Regions from separate parts of the Robinsoniella sp. RHS genome, predicted to be linked through region 2. Evidence: predicted binding sites of a transcription regulator. Region 2 holds the regulator's gene; each other region holds the start of a gene.
What was found. Region 2 encodes Rex, which represses fermentation and respiration genes when NADH is low (regulators of the CRP and FNR family bind a similar motif). Its sites were predicted from a motif close to ATTGTTAANTANTTAACAAT; they were not measured.
Positions count from the first base shown of each region.

Region 1 (2,212 bases), on a different contig from region 2:
TCCTATTGCTTTTCGTATATAAGACCGTCATATTCTTATTTTCAATGGTGGTTTCAAAATATCCCTGATTCCCCGCAAGCTTGTCTCTGATTTGTTCATACCTGCTGTATGTCTGACCAAGTTCTTCTTTATTGGTAGCTGACATAATGTTTCCATCGCAATCCATTAAGAAACTTTCCCATGAATTCTGATTGAGATAAGGCTGATATGCCGCACACAGCTCTTCCTCCGGAACACTGATACTTAAGACAGCATTTACACCTTCCTGTGGATGTATACCATTGTAATATGTAACAACTGTTTCTTTTTTATCTTCTTTATATAGAGGAAACAGATCCAGAATATACGGCTGGGACCAAAAGCTCTTCCCTTCTGCCTGCTCCATCTGTTCTATGTACTCTTTGTTTTCCGTATGCAGAACCTTTCCCCTCTGATAGATGATTTTCCCATCCATACTCAGACATAGCGCACTGAAATATTCCTTATTCCTGGTTGTGCTGTCATACCATTCTTTCAGTTCCCAGTAATCTTTCTTCGTGGCTGTTCCAAGCAAAATTTTCTGCATCCAGCTGTTAATCATCAACTTTGATGTAACATCCTCTACGTCATAAAATATTTTATCCACATCTTTATGTACTTCTTTTAGTATAATAATACCAGACTCACAACTGCTTTTTTTGTCAATATGATTGATCCATATAGAAAAGCATCCCCCCGCAATCAGCAGCGGAATAATCACAAAAATCACTAATGATGAGAATAACTTTCTTTTCAGCGTTAAATCCCTGAATTTTCCCAATCCACATTTCCCCCTCAGTATCTTCCTATTATCCACATTTTACATCGTACTAACCACAAAAAGCAACCTCTTCTCTCCATGTTATAAGGCACCGCTCTCATATAACATCCAATATGCTATATTATAACAATCCTTTCGCAATATTTACAAATATTGATTTTATATCCTACCAATTTTGTCAATATATAATAATCTTTTTCATTAAGACCTACTGTATTCGAAAAAGTGCATCACCGCCCTTGACGTGTATACAATGTACATGTTATGATAATCCTGTCAATTAATTAACAATACTTCAATAAATATTCCCTGGCTTTTGTGGGGAAAATTAAGAATATCATATCGTAGGAGGTAATGTATGAGAAGCGAATGGAATGATTTTAACAGTGGTGTTTGGACAAAAGAAATTAATGTCCGTGATTTCATCCAAAAAAACTATACAGTTTATGAAGGTGATGAATCCTTCCTGGCTGAGGCGACAGAAAACACGAAGGAACTGTGGGCTCAGGTAATGGATCTGAACAAAAAGGAACTGGAAGCCGGCGGCGTGCTGGATATGGATACTAAGATTATCTCCACCATTACTTCCCATGGTCCTGGATATTTGAATAAAGAGAAAGAAACGATTGTTGGATTCCAGACTGACAAACCTTTCAAGCGTTCTTTACAGCCTTACGGCGGTATCCGCATGGCGGCAAAAGCTTGTAAAGACAATGGTTATGAATTAGATGCTGAAGTTGATGAGTTTTTCACAAAACACAGAAAGACACATAATGCAGGTGTATTTGATGCCTATACTCCGGAAATGCGTGCATGCCGTTCCAGCCATATCATCACCGGACTTCCGGATGCTTATGGACGCGGACGTATCATCGGCGATTACCGTCGTGTTGCTCTGTATGGTGTTGATCGTCTGATCGAAGACAAAAAAGACCAAAAAGAAAGCACACGTACCATCATGTACTCTGATGTTATCCGTAACCGTGAAGAATTATCCGAACAAATTCGTGCTCTTGAAGAATTAAAAAAATTAGGTGAAATTTACGGATGCGATATTTCCAAACCTGCTACAAATACCAAAGAAGCAATCCAGGCATTATACTTTGGTTATCTTGCAGCTGTGAAGGAACAAAACGGTGCAGCTATGTCTCTTGGACGTACTTCTACTTTCATCGATATCTATGCAGAACGTGACTTAAAGAATGGCACTTTTACAGAAGAAGAAATCCAGGAATTCGTAGACCACTTTATTATGAAACTTCGTCTTGTTAAATTTGCACGTACACCTGAATATAATGACCTTTTCTCCGGTGACCCGACATGGGTAACAGAATCCATCGGTGGTGTTGGTATCGACGGACGTCCTATGGTAACAAAAATGTCTTTCCGTTATCTTCATACTTTAGACAACTT
Region 1 is NZ_JNGB01000137.1:6,253-8,464, reverse strand. It holds gene RHS_RS25755 (sensor histidine kinase) at 1-799, opposite strand, end outside; gene pflB (formate C-acetyltransferase) at 1,158-2,212, shown strand, end outside.
Region 1: a site for Rex is predicted at 1,072-1,091, ahead of pflB (formate C-acetyltransferase). Genes of this name have one in related genera too.

Region 2 (2,212 bases):
AAAAGACACGGAAAGGGCGGTCGTACCCGGATTTTACGGTGCAAAACCGGACGGATCTGTTAAAACATTTTCAAGAGGCGGTTCCGATGTAACGGGTTCCATTGTTGCAAAAGCAATTCAGGCTGATTTATATGAAAACTGGACAGATGTATCCGGCTTTCTCGTGACAGATCCGCGGATCATTGAAAATCCGGAGGTAATCGAGACCATTACATACCGTGAATTAAGAGAGCTTGCATATATGGGGGCCACTGTACTTCACGAGGATGCTATTTTCCCGGTTCGCAAAGCGGAAATCCCCATTAATATTAAAAATACCAATGCTCCTCAGGAAAAGGGAACTCTGATCGTGGCTCATACCTGTCATAAACCGAAATATACGATTACCGGTATTGCCGGTAAAAAAGGTTTTGCAGCCATCAATATTGAAAAAGATATGATGAATGCGGAAATTGGATTTGGACGCAAAGTGCTTGGAGTGTTTGAAGAAAATGATATTTCTTTCGAACATATGCCTTCCGGAATTGACACCATGACCGTATTTGTACATCAGTCAGAATTTGAAGAAAAAGAACAGAAGGTACTTCAGGGAATCCAGCGAAATGTTCATCCGGATTATATTGATTTAGAATCCGATCTTGCATTGATCGCAGTAGTAGGCAGAGGAATGCGTTCTACAAGAGGCACTGCAGGAAGAATTTTCTCAGCGCTTGCCCATGCAAATATTAACGTAAAAATGATCGATCAGGGATCAAGTGAATTAAATATTATTATTGGTGTACGTAATGAAGATTTTGAGACGGCGATTAAAGCTATTTACGATATTTTCGTTACAATCCAGCTCTAACATCGATTCACCTGTCCCCATTATCGGTATGAATGTGCCAAAATGCCTGTATAACAGGAAATTTTGTATTTTCTGCCATAATAGTTTGACATGAAATTCACAATTCGTTATAATGTTTATACGATAGAGTAAACGAGATTATGCATTTGGAGGATGGTATTGTGGAGGAAAAGGAAATTTCAAAAGCCGTCATAAAAAGGCTGCCTCGTTATTACCGTTATCTGGGAGACTTGCTGGAGGATGGTGTGGAGCGGATATCTTCGAACGAATTAAGCGACCGCATGCAGGTGACAGCATCTCAGATTCGGCAGGATTTAAATAACTTTGGTGGTTTTGGACAACAGGGATACGGTTATAACGTGAAGTATCTTTACAATGAAATAGGAAAGATTTTGGGTCTGGATAAAACTTATAATATGATTATTGTAGGAGCCGGCAATCTGGGACAGGCATTGGCAAACTATGTGAAGTTTGAAAAGCGCGGGTTCTGGATTAAAGGTATCTTCGATGTAAATCCAAGGCTACAGGGCGTGACGGTACGTGGAATTGCGATTCGGATGACAGATGATCTTCCGCAGTTTGTCAGAGATAATGAGATTAAAATTGCAGCGCTTACCCTGCCTAAGGAGAACGCTGAACAGATGGCGAACCTGCTGATTGAGAACGGCGTGAAGGCAATCTGGAATTTTGCTCATATTGATCTGCGCCTGCCGGAGGATGTAATTGTAGAAAATGTACATCTTTCAGAGAGCCTGATGCAGTTATCCTATAACATTAACCGTTATGAAAGAGAACATGAAATTAAAGAATAAGTAAGTGGACAAAATAACGCGTAGGAGGATATCAGAAAGATATTTTTACGCGTTGTTTTGCGTTTGAAAGTGGGTGAAAGATATGGAGTACCTGGTAACAGCAGAAGAAATGAAGCGCTGCGATCAGACAACAATAGAAAAGATAGGGGTACCATCCATGGTTTTGATGGAACGGGCAGCCCTGGCATGTGTGGAAGAGCTGGTGGACGGCAGTTTTAACCTTGAAAATGTACTGGTGGTGTGTGGAAGCGGCAATAATGGTGGCGATGGTTTTGCCATTGCAAGGCTGCTGCATCTGCGAGGGATAGCTGTTTGTGTATATTTTGCGGGAAATGAGGCATCTTGTACACAAGAAACCAGATTGCAGAAGAATATCTGCGAAAAATATGGTGTGATTTTTGTAAGTAAGTTGGGGGTAGGTGAATATACTAGTATAGTAGACGCTATGTTTGGAGTAGGTCTATCCAGAAATATCGAAGGCCATTATGCGGATGTGATCGGTTATATGAATCAGTCAGAGGCAGCTGTTCTGGCGGTGGATATAGCTTCCGGA
Region 2 is NZ_JNGB01000003.1:252,920-255,131, reverse strand. It holds gene RHS_RS02965 (aspartate kinase) at 1-847, shown strand, start outside; gene RHS_RS02960 (redox-sensing transcriptional repressor Rex) at 1,009-1,659, shown strand; gene RHS_RS02955 (bifunctional ADP-dependent NAD(P)H-hydrate dehydratase/NAD(P)H-hydrate epimerase) at 1,742-2,212, shown strand, end outside.

Region 3 (2,212 bases), on a different contig from region 2:
GAACACAACTGTGGAGCAGAATACGTACTGTTAAATTGGTTGAATATGATCAAATGCACCAGCAAAACCACAAAAGAGTCCAGTCCTAAGACCGGACCCTTCAGGATCTAACTTGTTATCTCTGTTTTGCTTGAATTATGCTAATTCAGAGAAGTATTTGATTGTACGAACCATCTGGCTTGTGTAGGAGTTTTCATTGTCATACCATGAAACTACCTGAACCTGTGTTGTGCCGTTATCTAATGGCAGTACCATTGTCTGTGTAGCATCAAACAGGGAACCGAATCTGATTCCAATGATATCACTGGATACTAATTCTTCTTCTGTGTAACCAAAAGATTCTGTAGCTGCTGCTTTCATAGCTGCATTGATATCTTCTTTTGTAACTGTTCCTTCTACAACTGCTGTTAAGATAGTAGTAGAACCTGTTGGAACTGGTACACGCTGAGCAGATCCGATTAATTTTCCGTTTAATTCAGGAATAACTAAACCAATAGCTTTTGCTGCGCCTGTGCTGTTAGGAACGATGTTAGCTGCTGCTGCACGAGCTCTTCTTAAATCTCCCTTTGGATGAGGTCCGTCAAGAGTCATCTGATCTCCTGTGTAAGCATGGATAGTAGCCATGATACCAGTTTTGATTTTAGCTAAGTCATTTAAAGCTTTAGCCATAGGAGCTAAGCAGTTTGTTGTACAGGAAGCTGCTGAAATAACAGTATCTTCTGCTTTTAATTCTGTATGGTTTACATTGTAAACGATTGTAGGAAGGTCATTTCCTGCTGGAGCAGAAATAACAACTTTCTTAGCACCTGCTGCAATATGAGCAGAAGCTTTATCTTTGGATGTAAAGAAGCCTGTACACTCCAGAACTACGTCAACGTCTAATTCGCCCCAAGGAAGATCTTTAGGATCTCTCTGTGCGTAGATTTTGATTTCTTTTCCGTCTACTGTGATGGAATCTTCGCTGCAAGTAACTTTATCAGCTAATGCATATCTACCCTGAGCTGAATCATATTTTAATAAGTGTGCTAACATTTTAGGATTTGTTAAGTCGTTGATTGCAACTACTTCATATCCTTCTGCGCCAAACATCTGTCTGAAAGCAAGACGTCCAATACGTCCAAAACCATTAATTGCTACTTTTACTGCCATGATTTAATTCCTCCTAAGAATAAAATATTATAACCGGGAGCATATTATATGTACCTGGTTAGTTTAGAGTTTCATTAAGATTGTTAAAGAAACATCAACCTATTTGCTATTTTACCTAATTTCCTTCTAAAATTCAAGTGCAATTTCAAAATTTATGCTTCTTTTACAAATTTCTGTATACCTGCACATTAAAAATGGCATATTAGCGGGGAAACATGTCTTTTTGTTATAGATTGCCCCGCAGGAGACAAGCTTCCGTACCTCATATACGCCTTATATATTCGTAAGTTCTACAAATTCCGGTTTTCTTTTCCGAAATTCGGTATAACGGGTAAAACCGCATTCTTCTAAAATCTGCCGAAGCTTCTTAAATTCATAAGCCAGGTATTCCGGTGTATGGGCATCTGACCCCAGGGTGATCAATTCTCCGCCCAGTTTCCGGTAAGCCCTGATCACATCCACCGATGGGTTCGGCTCTCCAAGTCCATACTTGATCCCGCCGGAATTTACTTCCAGGGCAATCCCTTTTTCAATCAGCAGCTTTAGGATGCCATCCAGAATCTCCCGATACTTTTCATAGGAATAATCCCGGTTTTTATTAGGCCCGTAACGGACTACATAATCCAGGTGCCCGTATGAATCAAAATCAGAAAATGCCCGTATGTTCTTTTCAATAGATTCAAAATACTCCAGATAGCAGGATTCTTCTGTCCTTCCCTCAAAGAAGCTGGGATAATAGGGATCACATCCCCTGACCACATGGGAGGAACCGATAATAAAATCAAAAGGATACTTCTGCACATAGGCTTCGTGTTTTTCTGCAAGATGTGCCTGCAATCCCAATTCTACGCCAAAAAGCAATTCCATTTTATCCTGATATTCTTCTTTTAAGCACCGGTATTCATTAAAATATGCTTCTGTATTTAATTCAAAATCCCCCATTTCCTTTGGGGTGTCATAGTCCATATGTTCGGTGAAACACATGGTTTTCAGTCCAATCCGTATGCCTTCTTCGATCATGGAACGCATGGGCGCTTCCGAATCTGCGGAATGCCAGGTATGC
Region 3 is NZ_JNGB01000006.1:25,711-27,922, reverse strand. It holds gene gap (type I glyceraldehyde-3-phosphate dehydrogenase) at 136-1,149, opposite strand; gene RHS_RS04660 (histidinol-phosphatase HisJ family protein) at 1,423-2,212, opposite strand, start outside.
Region 3: a site for Rex is predicted at 1,229-1,248, ahead of gap (type I glyceraldehyde-3-phosphate dehydrogenase). Genes of this name have one in related genera too.

Region 4 (2,212 bases), on a different contig from region 2:
TGTATAATTAAATAATTATAGCATGGATAAGAGGTGGGGGCAAGGAGTGTTTCTTTGTGATTTTATGTAGAGATATGCTGTAAATATGCCTTGCAACATTGAAGATTACATATTATAATTTATTGGTACAGGCAGGAAAAAGTAACTGTTTGTAACACAGCCCTCCTTTATGGCGGGAATTACATTTAATGAAAGGAATAAAACTATGGCACAGAATCCAATTGTAACCATTACTATGGAAAATGGCGATGTTATGAAAGCAGAATTATATCCGGAGATTGCACCAAACAGTGTAAACAATTTTATCAGCCTTATAAAAAAAGGTTTCTATGATGGAATTATTTTTCACCGTGTAATCAATGGATTTATGATCCAGGGCGGATGTCCTAACGGAAATGGTATGGGAGGTCCGGGATATAGTATTAAAGGAGAGTTCTCACAGAATGGTTTTGCAAACCAGTTTAAACATACACCGGGTGTTCTTTCCATGGCAAGAGCTATGGATCCCAACTCTGCAGGTTCCCAGTTCTTCATTATGCATAAGAATTCACCTCATCTGGATGGATCTTATGCGGCTTTCGGTAAAATTACGGAGGGTATGGATGTTGTAAATAAGATAGCAGAAACAGATACAGATTACAGCGACCGTCCATTAGATGAGCAAAAGATTAAATCTATGACAGTAGATACTTTTGGTGTTGATTATCCGGAACCGGAGAAATGCTAATTTTTTAACAAACTAAAACAAATTTCATATAAATATTCCTCAGAGTTTGGCATTTTATTAACGAAATAAACCGCCGGACCTGGGGAATATTTTTTTGTTATTTGGAAATACTAGGTCAATTTACAAAAATTTTATAATTAGGGGTCCTGTCCTTTTGAAATGTGATTTTTTGTGAGAAAATCTGTATTTATAGCGAATTTGAGCAGGTTACAATGTGGAATTTTACGAGTATTCAGATGGTAAAAAAATCTTTGTAGTTTTTTTGAAAAAAGGATTGACAAAATTTTAACGGTATAGTATGATGACCTTGTTAAAAAATTGTCAATAAATGAACCAAAACAAATTATAAATTCACCTATTCAAGGAGGAACAAACATGGCTAAGAAAGAAACCACGGTTAATGTAGTACCTGAAGTGATTGACAGTGTTGAAGCATTGAATGCGAAACTGGCTGCTATGCGCGAAGCGCAGAAGGTATTTGCTACTTTCACACAGGAACAGGTAGATAAGATCTTTTTTGAAGCTGCTATGGCAGCAAATATGCAGCGTATTCCGCTGGCAAAACAGGCAGTTGCTGAAACAGGTATGGGTATTGTAGAAGATAAGGTTATCAAAAACCACTATGCTGCAGAGTATATCTACAATGCTTACAGAAGTACAAAGACCTGTGGCGTGATTGAAGAGGATTCTGCATTTGGTATTAAAAAAATTGCAGAGCCGTTAGGATTAATTGCAGCAGTAATCCCAACCACAAACCCGACTTCAACAGCAATCTTCAAGACTTTAATTTCTCTGAAGACCAGAAATGCCATCATCATCAGCCCGCATCCGCGTGCAAAAGACTGTACCATTGCAGCAGCTAAGATTGTTTTAGATGCAGCAGTAAAAGCAGGAGCACCGGAAGGCATCATCGGATGGATCGACGTTCCTTCCCTTGAATTAACAAATGAAGTAATGAAAGCAGCAGACTGCATCCTTGCAACCGGTGGTCCTGGTATGGTTAAAGCCGCATACTCTTCAGGAAAACCTGCTTTAGGTGTAGGCGCTGGTAATACCCCTGTTGTAATTGATGATACAGCAGATGTAAAACTTGCAGTTAACTCCATCATCCATTCCAAAACATTTGATAATGGTATGATCTGTGCTTCTGAGCAGTCTGTAACAGCAGTAGGAAGCATCTATGACGCAGTAAAGAAAGAATTCGCAGACCGCGGATGCTATTTCTTAAAAGGCGAAGAACTGGATAAGGTTCGTAAAACAATCATCATCAACGGCGCATTAAACGCTAAGATCGTTGGACAGTCCGCTTATACAATTGCAAAGCTTGCAGGTGTAGAAGTTCCGGAAGCAACCAAGATCCTGATCGGTGAAGTAGAATCTGTAGACATCAGTGAAGAATTCGCACATGAGAAATTATCTCCGGTACTGGCATTATATAAAGCAAAAGACTTCGATGAAGCTCTTGTAAAAGCAGCTCAGTTAGTA
Region 4 is NZ_JNGB01000081.1:50,680-52,891, reverse strand. It holds gene RHS_RS21955 (peptidylprolyl isomerase) at 206-727, shown strand; gene adhE (bifunctional acetaldehyde-CoA/alcohol dehydrogenase) at 1,103-2,212, shown strand, end outside.
Region 4: a site for Rex is predicted at 1,034-1,053, ahead of adhE (bifunctional acetaldehyde-CoA/alcohol dehydrogenase). Genes of this name have one in related genera too.